Linked DNA regions of Thermoplasma volcanium GSS1. The protein of the gene in region 1 binds, or shares a complex with, the protein of each later gene. Links are inferred from orthologs where the notes say so. Each region holds a gene or a part of one and is shown on either strand. Other genes may lie near its edges. The genes, in order: TVG_RS02350, rpl3p, rpl4p, TVG_RS01620 and TVG_RS06075.

Region 1 (3,604 bases):
GGAATCAAAGGTCGAATTTTAATAATGAGTTCGATAAGTGGACGCGTAGGAGGAGAATTTCAGACTCACTACACAACGACAAAATCAGCTCTGAATGGATTCATGCATTCAGTAGCGATAGTACTTGGTAGATATGGGATACTCGTAAATAGCCTAGAACCTGGGACAATAACTACTGATATAAATAAAGACGATCTTTCTAACGAAGAGAAAAGGAAATACATGGAGAGAAGGACTGTAGTAGGGAGGCTGGGTGATCCAGAAGATATGGTTGCACCAGCTCTCTTCTTAGTCTCCGACGATAATACCTATGTAACTGGCTCCGAGCTGCTTGCCGATGGAGGCATGTTTATAAATTTACAGTAAATTTCCTAATTTTTTTATCACTCTTAGACTTTTTTTCATTGACCTTAGGACAAGTGTATTTTCAGGCGCTGGGAGGGAGATTTGAACTCCCGAGCTCTAATGAGCACAGGTTTTCCAGACCTGCGCCTTACCAGGCTAGGCTATCCCAGCAATAGACCCAGCAGATTTTCCTTTATTATACGTAAATTTATAAAGTTTCCCCAATGGGGCATAACGTTGCACAAGCTAAATTCTAAAGCGTTATATATGAGCTCACAATCCCATCATACTCTAACATTTAACCTTAGCCTGCCCTCGATACATAGGTATCTAACGGGCCTCAAATAAAATAAATATATGATTGGCATTAAGGTTAAGTTTAGAAGATTTAAAAGTGAAGGAGGTAATTGAAATGGAGAAAAGCTATGTAAAGTTTGAAACTCCCGAAGATGTTTCGCAGAAGGCTCTTGACCTTGTGGAAAGTGCGTTCAGGAGCGGAAAGATCAAGAAAGGTACAAACGAAGTAATAAAGTCGATAGAACGCGGGGAAAGTAAGCTGGTAGTCATAGCAGAGGATGTAAACCCACCTGAGGTTGTGTACTATTTGCCTTCCCTATGTGAGGATAAGAAAGTACCTTATGTATACGTCAAAAAGAAGGCAGACCTTGGATCAAAAGTTGGAATTGCATCTGCAGCATCGGTGTCGATTGTTGACTACGGCAAGAACGAGGAACTTTATAAGTCCATAGTCTCCGCCGTAGAACAGTTGAAGAAGTAAGGTGAAGTAGATGCCTAATGAGGCGACCCCAGCAGAAGTTGTTGAAATAATCGGCCGGACAGGGATGACTGGAGAGGCAACAACTGTAAAAGTGAGAATACTCTCCGGGAGAGATCAGGGCAGGATAATAGCTAGAAACGTGCTCGGGCCAGTAAGGGTTGGCGACATCCTCATGCTCATGGAGACTGCAAGGGAAGCTAAGAAGCTATCTATAAGGTGATTGTGTTGGCAAGGACATGCAGCTTCTGCGGGAAAACCATAGAACCCGGCACGGGCATAATGTACGTACGGAAGGACGGAGCAATACTCTATTTCTGCTCCAATAAGTGCAAAAAGAACATGATTGGTCTCAACAGGGTTCCAAGATACGTAAGGTGGACTAACGAATATCACGAACTCAAGAAGATGAGGACTAGATCATAATGGATCGAACACTCGTTTTACTTAAGCCAGATGCAGTTAAACGGCGCCTTGTCGGGAAGATAATAGAAAGGTTCGAGGAAAAAGGCTTAAAGATAGTTGCAATGAAATTCATGCAGATGACAAAGGACCAGGCTAAAACCCACTATTCTGTGCATCAAAATAAACCATTTTTCAATGATCTGGTAAATTACATAACTTCTGGTCCAATAGTTGCGATGATACTTGAAGGCGCCCACGCGATTGAAATTGTAAGGTTAATGAGCGGGGCCACTGACGGATCGAAGGCACAACCCGGTACTATCCGCGGTGATTATTCTATGGGCATCGAAAAGAATATAATACACGCTTCTGATTCGCTTGAAGCGTATAATCATGAAATGCCTATCTTCTTTAGTGATAATGAGATTATAGAATGGGCCTATGGAGACGAAGTCATCTACTAGCCTTCCTGCAAAGAAATTACGGCAACCTATAGTATGTGTTCTTGGCCATGTCGACCATGGCAAGACCACTCTTTTGGATATAATTAGAGGTACAGCTGTAGCCAATAAAGAGCCTGGTGGCATAACTCAAAGGATAGCTGCCACGACGGTTGACATAAACAAGATTTTAAAGGCCACCGAAAAGTTAAACAATAAAGGGATGAAGATACCAGGCCTTCTCTTCATAGATACGCCTGGCCATGTTGCGTTTTCCAATATGAGGGCGCGGGGCGGAGCCTTAGCGGATATAGCCGTCCTTGTGATAGACATTAATGAAGGTATAATGCCGCAGACAGTTGAGTCTATAGACATACTTAAAAAGTTCAAAACACCTTTTATAATAGCTGCCAATAAGATCGATCTCATACCCTTCTTTACAGATGTTAAGACTAATCTTTTCACTGAATTTATCAGGAAGCAGAGACAGGAATACGTCAACGAGCTCGACGCCAGAATATACAATATAGTTAACAAGCTCTACGAATACGGGCTTAACTCAGACCGCTTTGACAGGATATCCGATTTTACCAAGACCATCGCCATAGTACCAGTGAGTGCAAAGAAAAACATAGGCGTACCTGAGATACTGATGGTTTTGGCTGGTCTTGCTCAGCGCTTCCTTGAAAGTGAAATCGAATATAAGGACATAAACGGCCACGCCACTATAATTGAGGTTAGGCGTGAAGAATCTGCTGGAATAGCCCTTGACGCAGTACTTTACCAGGGCACAATTTCGGTAGGCGATACCGTTGCAGTAAATACAAAAACAGGCCCGGTAACTACTAAGGTTAAGGCGCTATTCGTAAATACGGGAAAGAGCCAGAGATCCCTCAAAGAAGTAGAGACTGTTTCTGCGGCCGAAGGAATAAGGGTGCTTATCAGTGACAAGCTAGACGTTATATCGGGTTCTCCTCTGATAGTGGTCAAAGGAAACATGGAACAAGTCATGAAAGAGATCGAGGAAGCATCGAAGGTAGACATTCCCCTAGACGAAAACGGTATATACGTCAAGGCAGAAGCTATAGGTTCACTTGAAGCTATAAGTTATGAGCTGAATAAACAGGGGATAAAGATCCGTGCAGCTGCAGTCGGCGACATCACGAAGAGAGATGTGATGGATGTACAGACCTTGCAGGATCCACTTAACCGCATAATAATTGGCTTTAATGTGTCGATACTGCCGGAAGCAAAAGATGCTATAGAATCATCGGATGTTGGTGTCATAACGGGTGACATAATCTATAAGATCGTTGAGGATACGCAGAAATGGATAGAAGAGCGGAAAAAGCAGCTTAGCCAGAAGAGGAAGGAGGCGATGCCTGTACCGGCAAAGATAAGGATACTTCCACAGTACATTTTCAGGGCATCGAAACCGGTCATAGTAGGGATCCGCGTAGAAACGGGCCAGATTAAAGTTGGGGACAATCTTATACGATCGGATGGAAAATACGCAGGCACAATAAAGAGCATCCGTAACGATGAGGTTAGCGTACGATATCAGGACGCGCCTGCAGAGGTGGCAGTGGCCATCGACAACGTAACGCTGAACAGGCAAATTTTCCCTGACGACGTTCTC
Region 2 (3,803 bases), 110 kb from region 1 along the record:
AGTGCCGGGAAACTCTGTTATACTCTCTATCGATAATAAAACAATATACAATCTTACAACTCTTGATGATGTACTCAATTCTATAAAACCTGGGACTCATATTTCTATGAAGATACTAGAGCTGCCATCATATAGCCTGCAATCCTATACTATGGTAACAGCATCTAAATATAGTTACTATCAGCAGTATGATCCATCAGCTAACAGTGTAATTTACAAAAATCAGAGCTTTATAGGTGTTTCGGTTTCATATATGGGAATAAGCGGTTATCCTTTAAACGAGCTCAGGAATATCATATTTTTAAAAGAAATTTATGCTAATCCAATTGACGGCTTTATCACATCTATAGGGTTACCATTTTACGGTCTCAACCCTGTTCCAGTTTCGCTGGCAAGCATGTTCTCTGTTCCTGTTAATCCAACGCTGTTTTGGGGTACTGTAAATATACTATTTTGGATGTTCTGGATAAATATTGTATTGGGGATAACTAACGCATTGCCGTTTGCGTTCTTCGATGGAGGTCAGTTCTTCAAGGATACCTTGACAATATGGGGCCGCCACATAAAATCTTTGAGAAGCGAAAAGACAGTGAATCAGGTAATGTACTTTCTTAGTTTTATTGTTTTCTTTCTAATACTGTGGGAAATAGTTATACCAAGAATAATTTGAAAACGAGAATAGCCCTGGGCAGATTCGAACTGCCGTCGATGGGTCCAGAGCCCATAATGCTTGGCCGCTACACCACAGGGCTTCTTTTGCTACATATCAAAATGGGATAATAATCTTTTCATAAATGGACATTTGCAAATCTTAGTTGATTTATTAATCATTTGACTTGTAAATTTATGTATGATAGTGGTATATGTATTTGTATAGGCTTTCAAGGCCGTAAAACAGTATTTCTATCCTTCTGGTAACCTGAAGGTGCTTATGCATAAGTTTACTGATATGGTCAATTTCACGATAAATATTATGATTGAGAATTGGGGGAATAAATAAGATTACAAAGAAGGGCGATGGAAAAGGGAATAATTACAGATTCATTCTTAAGAATGCGTTTCCATATGGGATGCTTGCATCCCAGGTAATGTATAAGGCATCATGGGAAGGCCTTCCTGCCATAGAGCTGACAAGAAAGGAAACAAGGAACACCAGCAGGATGTGCTCGGTATGTGATACTCTGGCCAGAATAGAGCATGGCAGGATCCTGAAGTGTGATTCCTGCGGTATTGAGATAGACCGTGATGTGAATGCATGCATAAACATTGCATTCAGGTATCGGACATGTCTGAAACGATCCCATAAAGGCCTGCCAGGTGAAGCTGTGAAGCAGTCAAAAGATGTGGAGCAGATGGCAGGAAGCCAAATATCAATGGATATTTGACAAAGCCCATAAACGCATGCTGCCATTTTTTGATGTCTCTTCTTGATTTGCAAATGGATTTAAATACTATAGAAATTCGTATATTGTGCGTGATCCAGAGAATACGATATAAAAACTTTATCCTGTATGATAGGGATTTATCTATATTCAAATAGCAGTGAAACTAAAATTATCAAAGAACACGGTGCAGATTTGTGCTTATTATTTCAAAAAGCACTAGACTAGAAAGATTAATAACTGTGATTGCATTCCGACATAAAGTGCTCAAAATGAGCTGTCTTTAGGGCCTCCGGATCTTAACAGGTTAAGGAGGCCGTAAAGCCATACACGCATTGGGCAACCATATGGTCCCATTGCTGCTGGTCTAATGATATTTTAGACCTAGCTGCAGCGTGTAACGGTATATGGTGGTGAAATTAGATGGCAACGCCTCATCATTCGAGAAGAGGATCAATGGCCTATTACCCTAGGGTAAGGGCAAAAAGTATAGAACCAAGGATAAGGAGCTGGCCCGAGATATCAGGACCTGTAAAGGTACAGGGATTCGCTGGGTTCAAGGTAGGAATGACGCACGTAGAAATGGTAGACTACAGAAAAACCAGTGTTACAGCAGGTCAACCTATATTTGTTCCTGTTACGGTAATCGAGGTTCCACCCCTAGACGTCATAGGGATAAGGCTATATGACGAGGATGAAGAAGGAAATATGGTTGTGGTATACGAAAAATGGACGCAAAACCTCGATAAGGAGCTGTTCAAAAAAATCACAACATTTAAGGAAGTAAAAGAGAAGCCTGTCCCTGAAACATATGCAGATGTAAGGTTAATAGTCGCTACAAGAAATAAGGATGTACCTGGGATCCCATCAAAGAAACCAGAGATATTTGAACTAAGGATAGGTGGAGGAAATTCTGTGAAGGAAAGATTTGAATACGCTACGGCACATCTCGGAAAAACAATAAGATTCGAAGACTTTTCTAAACCTGGAAAATTTGTAGACGTTTTGTCAGTTACTAAGGGTAAAGGATTCACGGGTCACGTTCAGAGATTTGGTGTAAAACTCCTCCCTCGCAAGAATAGGAAGCATAGGAGAATGATTGGTACGCTGGGCCCGTGGCATCCAGATTGGGTTAGGAATACTGTGCCTCAGGCAGGTCAGATGGGGTACCAGCAAAGAACAATAAGCAATGTTAGAGTTCTTAAATATTCGAAGGGGGAAGATGCGGATACAATAAATGTGAGAGGCGGTTTTCTCCACTATGGCCTCGTAAAAAATGACTATGTCCTATTGTTTGGATCTGTCCCTGGCCCTGCCAAGAGGCTTATAAAGATGAGAGATCCGGCTAGGCAGAAAGTACCGGATATAGATAATGTCAAGCTTGATTACATATCATTAGAATCTAAGCAAGGTGATTGAATACGAAGGTGCCTATATATTCAATAAATGGTGAAAAGAGAGGTGAGATAGACCTCCCTGAAATATTTAACTATAGTGTTAGAGAAGACTTAATTCGAAAGGCTTTCAGAGCTATATCACTTTCACTTCGTCAACCGTATGGTTCGTCTCCTCTTGCTGGATTGAGGAGGGTGGGTCATACAACCAAGCCAGGTCTTGGGATATCTAGAATGCCAAGGATTGCTGGTGGATCTAGGGTCGTAGGTATAGCTAGTGCAGTTGGCGGTAAAAGCGCTCATTCTCCGAGAAGCACAAAGAAACTCTATGTAGGGATAAATGAAAAGGAAAGAAAGATGGCAAAATTCAGCGCAATAGCTATGACCGCATCCGCTGATGCTGTAAGGAAGAGAGGTCATAGATTTAGTGAATCTTTGCCATTGCCTGTTGTAGTAGAAGATGCTGTTTCAGGAATTAAGAAAACGAAAGACGCGGTTAATTTACTTAAATCAATAGGACTGTATGAGGATATACTTAGATCAAAGGAAGGTAAACACATACGGGCTGGACGTGGTAAGATGAGAAATAGAAGGTACAAGGTCCCTAAAAGCCTGTTGATAGTTGGAACCGATTCGGTCTCGCTTAAGGTGTTTAAGTCTCTTCCGGGTGTAGACGTTGCGTCAATGGATTCGTTGAGTATAAGGAAGCTAGCGCCGGGAGGGGTTGGAGGTAGGCTTACCGTATATACTGAAAGTGCAATTGAGAAGCTAAGGGAGGCGAATGCGTAATGGGAGACGTTATATTATCACCGGTATCCACTGAGAAGACTGCATTGCTGGCAGAGAAGGAAAATAAACTAACCTTAATAGTCGATAGGAAGGCAACGAAGGAAGACATAAAAAGAGAAGTTGAGAGTAGGTTCTCTGTAAAAGTCGAAGGTATAAACATACTGATAACAAAAAAAGGGAAGAAGGCTATAGTTAAGCTAGCGAAGGAATATTCCGCTGAGGAGATAGCGGAGAGAAT
Region 3 (3,810 bases), 100 kb from region 1 along the record:
TGCTGGTCTAATGATATTTTAGACCTAGCTGCAGCGTGTAACGGTATATGGTGGTGAAATTAGATGGCAACGCCTCATCATTCGAGAAGAGGATCAATGGCCTATTACCCTAGGGTAAGGGCAAAAAGTATAGAACCAAGGATAAGGAGCTGGCCCGAGATATCAGGACCTGTAAAGGTACAGGGATTCGCTGGGTTCAAGGTAGGAATGACGCACGTAGAAATGGTAGACTACAGAAAAACCAGTGTTACAGCAGGTCAACCTATATTTGTTCCTGTTACGGTAATCGAGGTTCCACCCCTAGACGTCATAGGGATAAGGCTATATGACGAGGATGAAGAAGGAAATATGGTTGTGGTATACGAAAAATGGACGCAAAACCTCGATAAGGAGCTGTTCAAAAAAATCACAACATTTAAGGAAGTAAAAGAGAAGCCTGTCCCTGAAACATATGCAGATGTAAGGTTAATAGTCGCTACAAGAAATAAGGATGTACCTGGGATCCCATCAAAGAAACCAGAGATATTTGAACTAAGGATAGGTGGAGGAAATTCTGTGAAGGAAAGATTTGAATACGCTACGGCACATCTCGGAAAAACAATAAGATTCGAAGACTTTTCTAAACCTGGAAAATTTGTAGACGTTTTGTCAGTTACTAAGGGTAAAGGATTCACGGGTCACGTTCAGAGATTTGGTGTAAAACTCCTCCCTCGCAAGAATAGGAAGCATAGGAGAATGATTGGTACGCTGGGCCCGTGGCATCCAGATTGGGTTAGGAATACTGTGCCTCAGGCAGGTCAGATGGGGTACCAGCAAAGAACAATAAGCAATGTTAGAGTTCTTAAATATTCGAAGGGGGAAGATGCGGATACAATAAATGTGAGAGGCGGTTTTCTCCACTATGGCCTCGTAAAAAATGACTATGTCCTATTGTTTGGATCTGTCCCTGGCCCTGCCAAGAGGCTTATAAAGATGAGAGATCCGGCTAGGCAGAAAGTACCGGATATAGATAATGTCAAGCTTGATTACATATCATTAGAATCTAAGCAAGGTGATTGAATACGAAGGTGCCTATATATTCAATAAATGGTGAAAAGAGAGGTGAGATAGACCTCCCTGAAATATTTAACTATAGTGTTAGAGAAGACTTAATTCGAAAGGCTTTCAGAGCTATATCACTTTCACTTCGTCAACCGTATGGTTCGTCTCCTCTTGCTGGATTGAGGAGGGTGGGTCATACAACCAAGCCAGGTCTTGGGATATCTAGAATGCCAAGGATTGCTGGTGGATCTAGGGTCGTAGGTATAGCTAGTGCAGTTGGCGGTAAAAGCGCTCATTCTCCGAGAAGCACAAAGAAACTCTATGTAGGGATAAATGAAAAGGAAAGAAAGATGGCAAAATTCAGCGCAATAGCTATGACCGCATCCGCTGATGCTGTAAGGAAGAGAGGTCATAGATTTAGTGAATCTTTGCCATTGCCTGTTGTAGTAGAAGATGCTGTTTCAGGAATTAAGAAAACGAAAGACGCGGTTAATTTACTTAAATCAATAGGACTGTATGAGGATATACTTAGATCAAAGGAAGGTAAACACATACGGGCTGGACGTGGTAAGATGAGAAATAGAAGGTACAAGGTCCCTAAAAGCCTGTTGATAGTTGGAACCGATTCGGTCTCGCTTAAGGTGTTTAAGTCTCTTCCGGGTGTAGACGTTGCGTCAATGGATTCGTTGAGTATAAGGAAGCTAGCGCCGGGAGGGGTTGGAGGTAGGCTTACCGTATATACTGAAAGTGCAATTGAGAAGCTAAGGGAGGCGAATGCGTAATGGGAGACGTTATATTATCACCGGTATCCACTGAGAAGACTGCATTGCTGGCAGAGAAGGAAAATAAACTAACCTTAATAGTCGATAGGAAGGCAACGAAGGAAGACATAAAAAGAGAAGTTGAGAGTAGGTTCTCTGTAAAAGTCGAAGGTATAAACATACTGATAACAAAAAAAGGGAAGAAGGCTATAGTTAAGCTAGCGAAGGAATATTCCGCTGAGGAGATAGCGGAGAGAATAGGTGTGTTTTGAGGTGAATTATGGGTAAACATATAATCCCACAAAGGAGAGGCCATGGAAGTCTCGTTTACAGAAGCCCTAGCCATAGGCATGTCGTAGATGTTAAGCACTTGAAACCAGGCGAATATGTAGTTAAAGACATTATCCACGCACCTGGCAGGAATTCACCACTTCTTGAACTCGTAGATTCAACTGGAAAGAAAGTGTATCAGATTGCTTTTACAGGTGCCTATGTTGGGCAGAAGATAGTTGCCGGGAATGTAGATACAATTAATCCGGGTACTACAACAGTTCTAGCCAATATACCTGATGGGAGTTACGTCTACAACATAGAGAGCAGTCCTGGAGATGGGGGTGAATTTTGCAGAAGCGCAGGTACTTTTGCACTTGTTGTCTCGCATGGAAGTAGAGTTACTTTGAAGTTGCCTTCTGGTTCTATGAGGGATTTCGATCCAAGATGCCGCGCTACTGTTGGAGTAGTAGCAGCTTCAGGAATTATAGATGCTCCAATACTGAAGGCAGGTACTCATGTTCATTATCTGAGGAGTAAGGCGAAGAGGCCGTACACGGTTAGAGGCGTGGCCATGAACGCTGTAAATCACCCGCATGGTGGTGGAAACCATCAACATGTAGGAAGGCCAAGCACTGTTGGTAGGAATGCCCCGCCAGGGAGAAAAGTGGGCAGGCTTTCACCTAAAAGGAGGAAGGTAAATGGTAGTAAATAAGCAAGGTTCGGTAAAGTCCATAAAGAGAAAGGCCAGAAAGTCAAGGAAAGTTACTACTGGCAGAGCTAAGGAGTTCAGTTACAAGGGTTACACACTAGAACAACTACAGGAAATGAGCTTAGAAGAACTTATAAAGATACTTCCTGCCAGAGCAAGAAGATCACTCTCTAGGGAAATGAACCACGACCAGAAGAAACTTGTAGAAAAACTTGAAGGGGATTATGACGACATAAAGACTCACGTAAGAGATGTTATAATATTACCAAGCTACGTAGGTAAAATAGTCGAAGTTTACAATGGCAACAGTTATTCCAAGTTCGAGATAAAGCCGGAAATGATTGGGCATTACCTCGGGGAATTTGTGATGACGAGAAAGGAAGTAAAGCACTCAGGACCGGGTGTTGGCGCAACCCGTTCATCTAAGTTCATGCCATTGAAGTGATTGCTATGAAGGGTTACTCGATGAGTGTGGATGAGAACAACGCAAGAGCTAGGATAGTAGAGGCTGATATATCACTGAAGGATGCTGTAAATATAGCGCATCACATAAGGGGAATGAAGCTTGACTACGCGAAGCAGATACTTGAAGATGTCGTCAGTAAAAAATATGCCATACCATACTTTAGATACCTAGATTCTGTATCACATAGGCCGGGCAAAGGGCCTGGAAGGTACCCAGTCAAGGCGGCTAAGGTCTTTATTGATTTGCTTTCTAATGTAGAAAACAATGCCGAATTTAAGGGAATGAATACAGATAGCCTCATAATTAAGCACGTCGCTGCCAATAAGGGAAGGATGATAAAAAAGTATACGCCAAAAGCCTATGGGAGGGCTGGCGCGAACTTCAAGGATCTAATAAACCTTGAGGTTATAGTTACGGAGGGAGATCAATGAAGGAGAGGAAATTCGTTAACGAGGCGGTAAAGAGGCTCCTTGTTTACGAGTATCTTGTGAAGGAAACTGAGAACGCTGGATTTGGAAAAATGAGCATGAAAAGGACCCCATTCGGTACTAACATAACTC
Region 4 (3,779 bases), 120 kb from region 1 along the record:
GTCAGAACGGCCTTATATGGATCGACGGTCCAATTGAAGGTGTGACCATGGCCATAGCGGCTATTGAGATGATAGAACGTGAGGCCCATACTGAGGGCCTAACTGTACGTGTTGAGAGTTTTTTGAAAGAACTAAGGGGTGATAAAGACGGAAACCAGCAAGATAAAGCTAATCAATGAAGATAACCTAAGGCTCGATGGAAGATCATTCAATGAACTTAGGCCCATAAAGATCGAAGCAGGTGTATTAAACAGAGCTGATGGATCGGCATACATAGAATGGGGAGGCAATAAAATAATAGTAGGTGTGTATGGTCCAAAGGAAGCTTATCCGAAGCACTCGCAGGATATAGATCATGCGGTTGTTAAAGCCAGATACAACATGGCCGCATTTTCAGTTGATGAAAGAAAGCGGCCTGGCCCAGATAGGAGAACAATGGAAATATCAAAAGTCATTTCTGAAGCCTTAAGTTCGTCCATTATGATTGAACAATTCCCGAGGGCTGAAATAGATGTATATATTGAGGTATTGCAGGCTGACGCTGGCACTAGAATCGCTGGATTAACTGCAGCTACAGTTGCACTTGCAGACGCAGGCATTCCAATGAGGGATATGGTCGTCGGGTGCACAGCTGGAAAGGTGGATGGACACATCGTGCTTGATCTATCGAAGGAAGAAGATAACTTCGGTGAGGCAGACATACCTATGGCTATTATGCCTAAAACAGGTGAAATAGTACTTCTGCAAATGGATGGTGATGTGACGGAAGATGAATTCTATGAGGCAACATCAATGATCATAGAGGCTACTAAGAAGATATCTCAGATACAGAGAAACGCCCTTCTTAATAAGTATAAGATAGAGGGCATAGAAGGGGGTGAATAAGAATGGTTAAAGAGTCTGCTGAAATACTATCCGAGATCAGGAAGAACTATATACTTACCACAATGAAAGGTGGAAAGAGGATCGATGGCCGTCTACCCGATGAATTTAGAGAAATAACGATAATCGAAAACTACGTACCAAGGGCAAATGGATCAGCCTATGTTGCCCTCGGCAAGACGAGGGTTGTAGCGGGTGTTAAGATTGAGGCGGGGGAGCCATTCCCGGACACACCGGATCAAGGAGTACTCACGACTAACGTTGAGCTTCTCCCAATAGCATTTCCTAGCTTCGAGGCTGGCCCTCCAAATGATCTAGCAATAGAAGTTTCAAGGGTTGTCGATAGAGGTATAAGGGAGAGCAAGATGATAAGCCCTGACAAACTTGTTATCGAACAGGGCAAGAAGGTATGGATCGTCTTCCTCGACATAAACGTTCTTGACTATGATGGTAATCTTATTGATGCGTGTACTATCGCGGCTGTTTCTGCACTCAGGAATGCTATTGTCCCTGCATCTAGAGAAGGCGGTGAAGATTTCAAGTTGCCTGTCGTCAATACGCCTATATCTGTTACCATGGTAAAGATAGGTGATACCCTCGTTTGCGATCCTTCGCTGGAAGAAGATCAAATTTGCGGTGGTCGAATTACAGTTACTACAACTGAAGATGGACATATAAGGGCTATGCAAAAAGGTGAAATAGGAGTATTCACTCTCGATGACGTTAAGAAAGCAATAAAAATGTCCCTTAAAGTAGGCAAAAATATTAGGGAGAAGTATTTCAGGTGACATAAATGTCAAAGAGAACATTGAAGGTAGGGGCAGCGGGAAGGTTTGGTCCTAGGTATGGAGTAACTATTCGGAAGGAATGGAACGAAATTTACAAGCAGAAGATAGCACTGTATACATGCCCGTCCTGCAAGAAGAAGAGGGTAAAGAGACTAGCAGCCGGTATTTGGGTCTGCAGGCACTGCGGTTATAAATTTGCAGGCGGGGCATATAACCCTGCTTATGAGGTAAAAGTGGTAGAAGGATGACTGAATATAAATGTGTTAGGTGTGGCAGGCCTCTTGAAAAGACCATGGGAACCACAGAAATAGAATGTGAATGCGGTTCCAGGGTATTTGTAAAGGAGAGGCCTAGCATTGAAAAAACGATTAAAGCAAGATAAAAGATGGTAAGCCTTTCGGATCTTGCCTCCTATCCTATCTGCAGGAGATGCGCAGGCAGAATTTTCGCTATGGTTGGGACCGGGCTCACTAATTTGGAAAGGGGCTCGATGCTTGAATTTTCTATAAAATGTGAAAAGAACGATCCGGAATTCAATTTTGCCGATCCGCAGAACTGTGAGATTTGCCACGGTATATTTGATAAATTTTCCGTTTTTCTTTCACTTGTAGAGGATAAACTCAAAGAAATTGAATATTCCACTTTCGTAGTAGGTTCTGTATTTCCCAAAGAATGGATAGAACTTGAAAACAAGATCCAAGAGGCATTCGGTGCACATGGTGAATCAATAAAGAAGGAGTTTAATAGGGAATTCGGAAAATATATAACAGCTAAGACAGGGAAAGAGTATAGGAAAGAAGACCCTGATATTACTATTGCTGTTAATGTCGAATACGAGTTTGTAAATGTATCCATAAAAAGCCTTTTTATATACGGGAAATACAGAAAATATAGGAGGGATATGCCACAAACTAGGTGGATACACAAGAAGGATGGGGATTCTATTGAAAGCATTATAGGCGAAGCTGCATTGAGGATAGCAGGTGGCAAGAATTACTACTTGCATGGTTCAGGTAGAGAAGATGTGGATGTTAGGATGCTCGGGAATGGAAGGGAATTCGTCATTGAAGTAGAAGCGCCTATTATGAGAACCTTTGATCTCAGTATTCTATCGGAGACAGTTAACCGATCTATGAAGGGCGTCGAAATATTTGACCTAAGTTTCGTTGACCGCAAGACCGTAAAGGAGATAAAGGAGGAGAAACACTCCAAGGTATATGATTGCATAATCGAAGGAGATACAGATATAGATAAACTTAAGCTCGAGGAAGCCTGTACTGAAATGAACGGAAAAAATATTTATCAAAGAACACCATTAAGGGTTGCCCAGCGAAGATCAGACCTAATAAGGACAAGAAAAATTGAAAGGATGGAGCTAGTTGCTGTAGAAGGCAAGGAAGCTGAAATAGTAGTTCAGGCAGAGGCAGGAACATACATAAAGGAGTTGATCAGTGGAGACAGTGGGAGAACCAATCCATCACTCTCGTCAAAATACGGGTCTCAATTGAATGTTAAAGAACTGGATGTCATTAAAATATGCAGAGGTGAATAGTAATGGTTAAAATGTCGCACGGACCCAGATCAGGGTCAAGAAGGAAGCTTACTAAGAGCAAGGAAGAACGGAAGAAGTCAATAATAGGAAGGATGATGCAAGAGTTCTCGCCTGGAGATCGTGTTGCAATAGATATAGAGCCTTCAGTCCACAACGGCATGCCTTATCACAGGTTCCAAGGCTATACAGGTATTGTTGAAGGAGCTCAAGGAAATTGCTATAAGGTGGGTGTAAAAGTGGGGAGCCTTACAAAGTACGTGATAGCTTCTCCAGTGCACCTCAAAAGAATAAAAGGATGAAAAATGGAGAAAAAGTATATCAGCATACCCGAAGTTTACAATATACTGTCGAAAAAAGAACAGCTGACCGACATGGAAAAAGAAAACTTAGAGTATGCTGGCAAATTCTCAAGAGTAGATCCTTCTGTAATAGATAGGGTAAAGGGGGATATTTCTGGAATAGCTAAGCTGCCAGAAAAAGTTATTGTGAAAATTCTTGATCTTAAACCGGGGACCCCGGCAGATATAACATCTATACTTTCAACTTACAACGTTATG
Region 5 (3,584 bases), 750 kb from region 1 along the record:
AGTCACTAACGCATTTTCTGTATTGCCCTGGTTCTTATTTGCCCTAGTTGTAATATGGATACCTATACACGTATGGAGTTTAGCTTATAGGTATAGAGACGATTATAACAGAGCAAGAGTCCCAATGATGACTTCGATACAAAGTGATAGGATCTCCGCAATATGTATTTCCAGTTCTGCGGTGATCCTTTTTATATTTTCAATTATTCCCGTATTCTTTAAGGCTATGCCCTACACTTATATGATTGTCGCAACGATAATCGCAATACCAATGCTTGTATACTCAGTTTTATTTGTACGAAAACCGGATAGGAAAAGTTCACTTAAGCTATTTATATATAGCAGCCCATACCTTGCAATAATATTTGTGCTGGTGTTAATATTCAAATACCTCTAGACAGCAACCTATTTTTAAATTAAAATAATACACCAAAGCACAAAATGAAACTAGAGGAATTTTTAAAAACTATAGTTAAGAAAAGAATGTACCCCGAAATAGAAGGCGGAATAGCTAACGGATTCCCGGTTATGACAACAATTGCATTATTTGCCTATTCAGAAATGATTGGCGGTCTTTGGAGAATAGTCAATGGTGAGACAGAAGAAGTTGTATTTGGGCCCGGGCAGTCAAACAAAAATTTTGCAAGCTTCCTTTCTGCAGCTGGAAAGGATTATACAAAACTTAACAGTAAAAATACTTACCGAATTATAAGGGGAGGCCTCATACACCGGTATTTCATAAGAATAAGATCCACTATAGAGATGGACACAAGCGATCCTAAGGCCATTAAAGATTACGGCTTAAATTGTGCTGTAAAGTTTCATGGGGATGAGTATGTGTACTTCAACGTAAATCAGTACTTTAAAGATATGAAAAAGACCGTTGACAAAATACTTAAAACGGCCAAGAAAAGAAATCGGCTAGAAGTTGAAATAGCTACTCACATTGATGAAACCCAATATCTAATACTAAGCTGATATATTGTTAATCCTAGGGAATGATTGACCTCTGATTCGTATACTATCCGTTCCTGAAATTATTATTGCTTGTATCCACTTTGAAGCAATAAATTGTCCGATAAGCTAATAATCATTTAGTATGCCTGAATTATATAACTATTAAATTTTTAAAATAACCATACTGTGTAGCTTAAACATATAAGTTCCACAACTTCTTAAATACTGATTCGTTATAAAATTCTAGTTTTTTCGTAACCACATAGGTATGGACCATGATTCAGAAACACATACACACGAAAGAATCATAATATTTATTAACGTCGCATTATTTGCTGTCTATCGGTGTAAGTCAATGTCATTAACCGTTACAACAAAAGAAAATGAGGCCCTAGTGAATGAAATAAGGTCATTAGTGGAGATATCTAGGCAAAATAGCGCCAAGATCTGGAGGGATATGGCAGAAAGGCTTGCTAATGGTAGAAGAAGATATGCCTCCATTAACCTATATAAAATAGACAAATTTGCGAAGGATGGGGATGTTATTGTTGTACCTGGTTCTGTTCTAGGTGTCGGCAAGATCACAAAAAAGGTGACTATCGGTGCAGTTCATTTCTCCAGGGCTGCTACCGAAAAACTAGTCCGCAGCGGATGTGCATTTATGAGCTTATCCGATGTTGCAAAAGCGAATCCGAAGGGTACCAACGTGAAAATAATGAGGTAATGTATATGAAGATAATAGATGCATCAAATACTGTTTATGGCCGATTATCCGCGTATGTCGCAAAGCAACTCCTTAACGGGGAGGAAGTAGTAATAGTTAACGCCTCTAAGGCCGTAATAACTGGAGACAGGAAATTCATTATAGACAAGTTTAAGCAGAGGCTTGACATTGGAAGTGTCAGAAAGGGTCCATATTACCCAAAAACTCCTGAAAATATACTCAGGAGATCCATAGGTGATATGCTTCCTAAAAAGATAACAAGGGGAAAAGAAGCCTTATCAAGGTGCAAAGTGTACCGCAATTTGCCAAAGAATGTTTCATCTGAAAAGATAGAGAAAGTTGATGATGTCATGACTGATAAAGTTGTTGGCATAATAACTCTTGAAGAACTATCCAAAGAATTGGGGGGTATGTAATATGGATTATGTAATTACTACAGGCAAGAGAAAAACCGCAGTTGCAAGAGCGGTTGTTAAAAAAGGGAAAGGGATCATAACAATAAACGGAACGCCAGCAGAACTTTATCCTGTTGAAGTACTTAGAAATAAGATTCTTGAGCCTGTAAAACTCGCTGAAGATAAAGCAAAAGGAATAGATGTTACAGTCAAAGTAAAGGGTGGAGGAGTGACCGGCCAGGCTGATGCTTCTCGGACAGCCATAGCAAGGGGTATTGTAAAATTCCTACAGGATAATGAGCTCGAAAACCTGTTCAGGCAATACGATCGTACATTAATAGTCAATGATGTAAGGATAAAACTGCCGAAGAAGCCCGGTGGCCGTGGTGCCAGAGCTAAAAAACAAAAATCTTACAGGTGAGGAAATTGATTATACCTGTAAGATGTTTTAGCTGCGGCAGAGTTATCGCTTCGGATTACGGCAGATACCTGAGGAGAATAAACGAAATAAGATCTGAAGGCAGAGAACCTACCGCAGAAGAAATCGAAAAGATATTTGATGATCTAGGGGTAGAGAGGTACTGCTGCAGACGCATGATAATATCACACGTCGATCTCATAAACGAAATAATGCCGTTTTCTTAAGGGGCCGTGGGGTAGCTTGGTATCCTGCCAGCTTGGGGTGCTGGTGACTTGAGTTCAATTCTCAACGGCCCCATACTTGTTTACTAGGGGATACATTGTTCATATGATTAATTTTTTTCTGAAATATTTCTAATATATAGTTTCATCAACGAGTATCTAGCAGTTCCTTGGATTTCAATGTTCAAAGTGAGTATATTCAGTATCTTGCACCAGTTCCATTAATTATAGCAGGTATTCTCGCTTAATATCACTTTGCTGGAAGGATACATATTTTCACCGATGCGGTTGTCCTGAATATCTTGTACTATTATTCCCAAAAAAAATTTTTTATATTTCGACAGTTTGTTCTTGTCAATTCTTGAATTGTATGCCAATATTGGGTTAATAATAGGGATTATTGCAATTACTTCTTATAAATCTAAAGGGAAAAGAAGTAAAACCTATTACAGAATCGCTTAGGCGTATTCATCAGGGATTGTTGCCTTTTTAATGATCATCTTCTACGCATACCCTTACATTTACTAATATTGGACTTATTTTAGATGTACGTTTGTTATTACGTTGTCTCTCTTCTCTGCACTCATTTAGATTGATGATAGTTTTATTCTGATTTTGGCATACAGGATAACTGTATAGTCAAATATATCGTATAATATTATTTCATGATCGACTATTTTATTTGTATATGAGAATAAAATGGGTAATTTTTAAGTCTTATGCATATCCTTCCATACCTATCTAAATCAATTCCTCTTTTCTTGTACCTGGGTTTTTCTGCCTATTGCTAGATGAGTATACAGTTCCAGACAATAGTTTCTAGCAAACCAGTAAAGTGCAAGTATTTCTACGTTTTTATACTTGAT

The links.
Region 2: TVG_RS02350 (region 1) and rpl3p share a complex: the UniProt entries of both Methanocaldococcus jannaschii proteins name them as parts of the 50S ribosomal subunit. The link is inferred for Thermoplasma volcanium GSS1 from one-to-one orthologs.
Region 3: TVG_RS02350 (region 1) and rpl4p share a complex: the UniProt entries of both Methanocaldococcus jannaschii proteins name them as parts of the 50S ribosomal subunit. The link is inferred for Thermoplasma volcanium GSS1 from one-to-one orthologs.
Region 4: TVG_RS02350 (region 1) and TVG_RS01620 share a complex: the UniProt entries of both Methanocaldococcus jannaschii proteins name them as parts of the 50S ribosomal subunit. The link is inferred for Thermoplasma volcanium GSS1 from one-to-one orthologs.
Region 5: TVG_RS02350 (region 1) and TVG_RS06075 share a complex: the UniProt entries of both Methanocaldococcus jannaschii proteins name them as parts of the 50S ribosomal subunit. The link is inferred for Thermoplasma volcanium GSS1 from one-to-one orthologs.

The regions. Positions count from the first base shown.
Region 1 is NC_002689.2:436,434-440,037, forward strand. What follows is about bases 206-2,944. They hold TVG_RS02350 (50S ribosomal protein L24e), read left to right. Parts: upstream 206-1,342; coding sequence 1,343-1,546; downstream 1,547-2,944. Other genes in these bases: TVG_RS08765 (SDR family oxidoreductase), read left to right, coding at 206-366; rpl7ae (50S ribosomal protein L7Ae), read left to right, coding at 758-1,123; TVG_RS02345 (30S ribosomal protein S28e), read left to right, coding at 1,134-1,343; ndk (nucleoside-diphosphate kinase), read left to right, coding at 1,546-1,989; infB (translation initiation factor IF-2), read left to right, coding at 1,967-2,944. In the rest of the region: more of TVG_RS08765, read left to right, coding at 1-205; more of infB, read left to right, coding at 2,945-3,604. UniProt on the Methanocaldococcus jannaschii protein: Binds to the 23S rRNA.
Region 2 is NC_002689.2:330,426-334,228, forward strand. What follows is about bases 866-3,803. They hold rpl3p (50S ribosomal protein L3), read left to right. Parts: upstream 866-1,805; coding sequence 1,806-2,801; downstream 2,802-3,803. Other genes in these bases: TVG_RS01700 (zinc ribbon domain-containing protein), read left to right, coding at 978-1,385; rpl4p (50S ribosomal protein L4), read left to right, coding at 2,810-3,565; TVG_RS01715 (50S ribosomal protein L23), read left to right, coding at 3,565-3,803. In the rest of the region: TVG_RS01690 (site-2 protease family protein), read left to right, coding at 1-670. UniProt on the Methanocaldococcus jannaschii protein: One of the primary rRNA binding proteins, it binds directly near the 3'-end of the 23S rRNA, where it nucleates assembly of the 50S subunit.
Region 3 is NC_002689.2:332,168-335,977, forward strand. Bases 1-2,945 are described here. They hold rpl4p (50S ribosomal protein L4), read left to right. Parts: upstream 1-1,067; coding sequence 1,068-1,823; downstream 1,824-2,945. Other genes in these bases: rpl3p (50S ribosomal protein L3), read left to right, coding at 64-1,059; TVG_RS01715 (50S ribosomal protein L23), read left to right, coding at 1,823-2,074; TVG_RS01720 (50S ribosomal protein L2), read left to right, coding at 2,083-2,787; TVG_RS01725 (30S ribosomal protein S19), read left to right, coding at 2,774-2,945. Also shown: more of TVG_RS01725, read left to right, coding at 2,946-3,229; TVG_RS01730 (50S ribosomal protein L22), read left to right, coding at 3,235-3,681; TVG_RS01735 (30S ribosomal protein S3), read left to right, coding at 3,678-3,810. UniProt on the Methanocaldococcus jannaschii protein: One of the primary rRNA binding proteins, this protein initially binds near the 5'-end of the 23S rRNA. It is important during the early stages of 50S assembly.
Region 4 is NC_002689.2:319,065-322,843, forward strand. Bases 383-3,296 are described here. They hold TVG_RS01620 (50S ribosomal protein L37ae), read left to right. Parts: upstream 383-1,675; coding sequence 1,676-1,918; downstream 1,919-3,296. Other genes in these bases: rrp41 (exosome complex exonuclease Rrp41), read left to right, coding at 383-885; rrp42 (exosome complex protein Rrp42), read left to right, coding at 888-1,670; TVG_RS01625 (DNA-directed RNA polymerase subunit P), read left to right, coding at 1,915-2,052; TVG_RS01630 (tRNA pseudouridine(54/55) synthase Pus10), read left to right, coding at 2,056-3,222; TVG_RS01635 (50S ribosomal protein L21e), read left to right, coding at 3,225-3,296. Outside these bases: exosome complex RNA-binding protein Rrp4, read left to right, coding at 1-179; more of rrp41, read left to right, coding at 142-382; more of TVG_RS01635, read left to right, coding at 3,297-3,521; TVG_RS01640 (RNA polymerase Rpb4 family protein), read left to right, coding at 3,525-3,779. UniProt on the Methanocaldococcus jannaschii protein: Binds to the 23S rRNA.
Region 5 is NC_002689.2:1,185,383-1,188,966, forward strand. The notes cover bases 673-3,391. They hold TVG_RS06075 (50S ribosomal protein L13), read left to right. Parts: upstream 673-1,686; coding sequence 1,687-2,097; downstream 2,098-3,391. Other genes in these bases: TVG_RS06065 (hypothetical protein), read left to right, coding at 673-978; TVG_RS06070 (50S ribosomal protein L18e), read left to right, coding at 1,313-1,681; TVG_RS06080 (30S ribosomal protein S9), read left to right, coding at 2,099-2,497; TVG_RS06085 (DNA-directed RNA polymerase subunit N), read left to right, coding at 2,503-2,721. In the rest of the region: cyoE (heme o synthase), read left to right, coding at 1-397; more of TVG_RS06065, read left to right, coding at 442-672. UniProt on the Methanocaldococcus jannaschii protein: This protein is one of the early assembly proteins of the 50S ribosomal subunit, although it is not seen to bind rRNA by itself. It is important during the early stages of 50S assembly.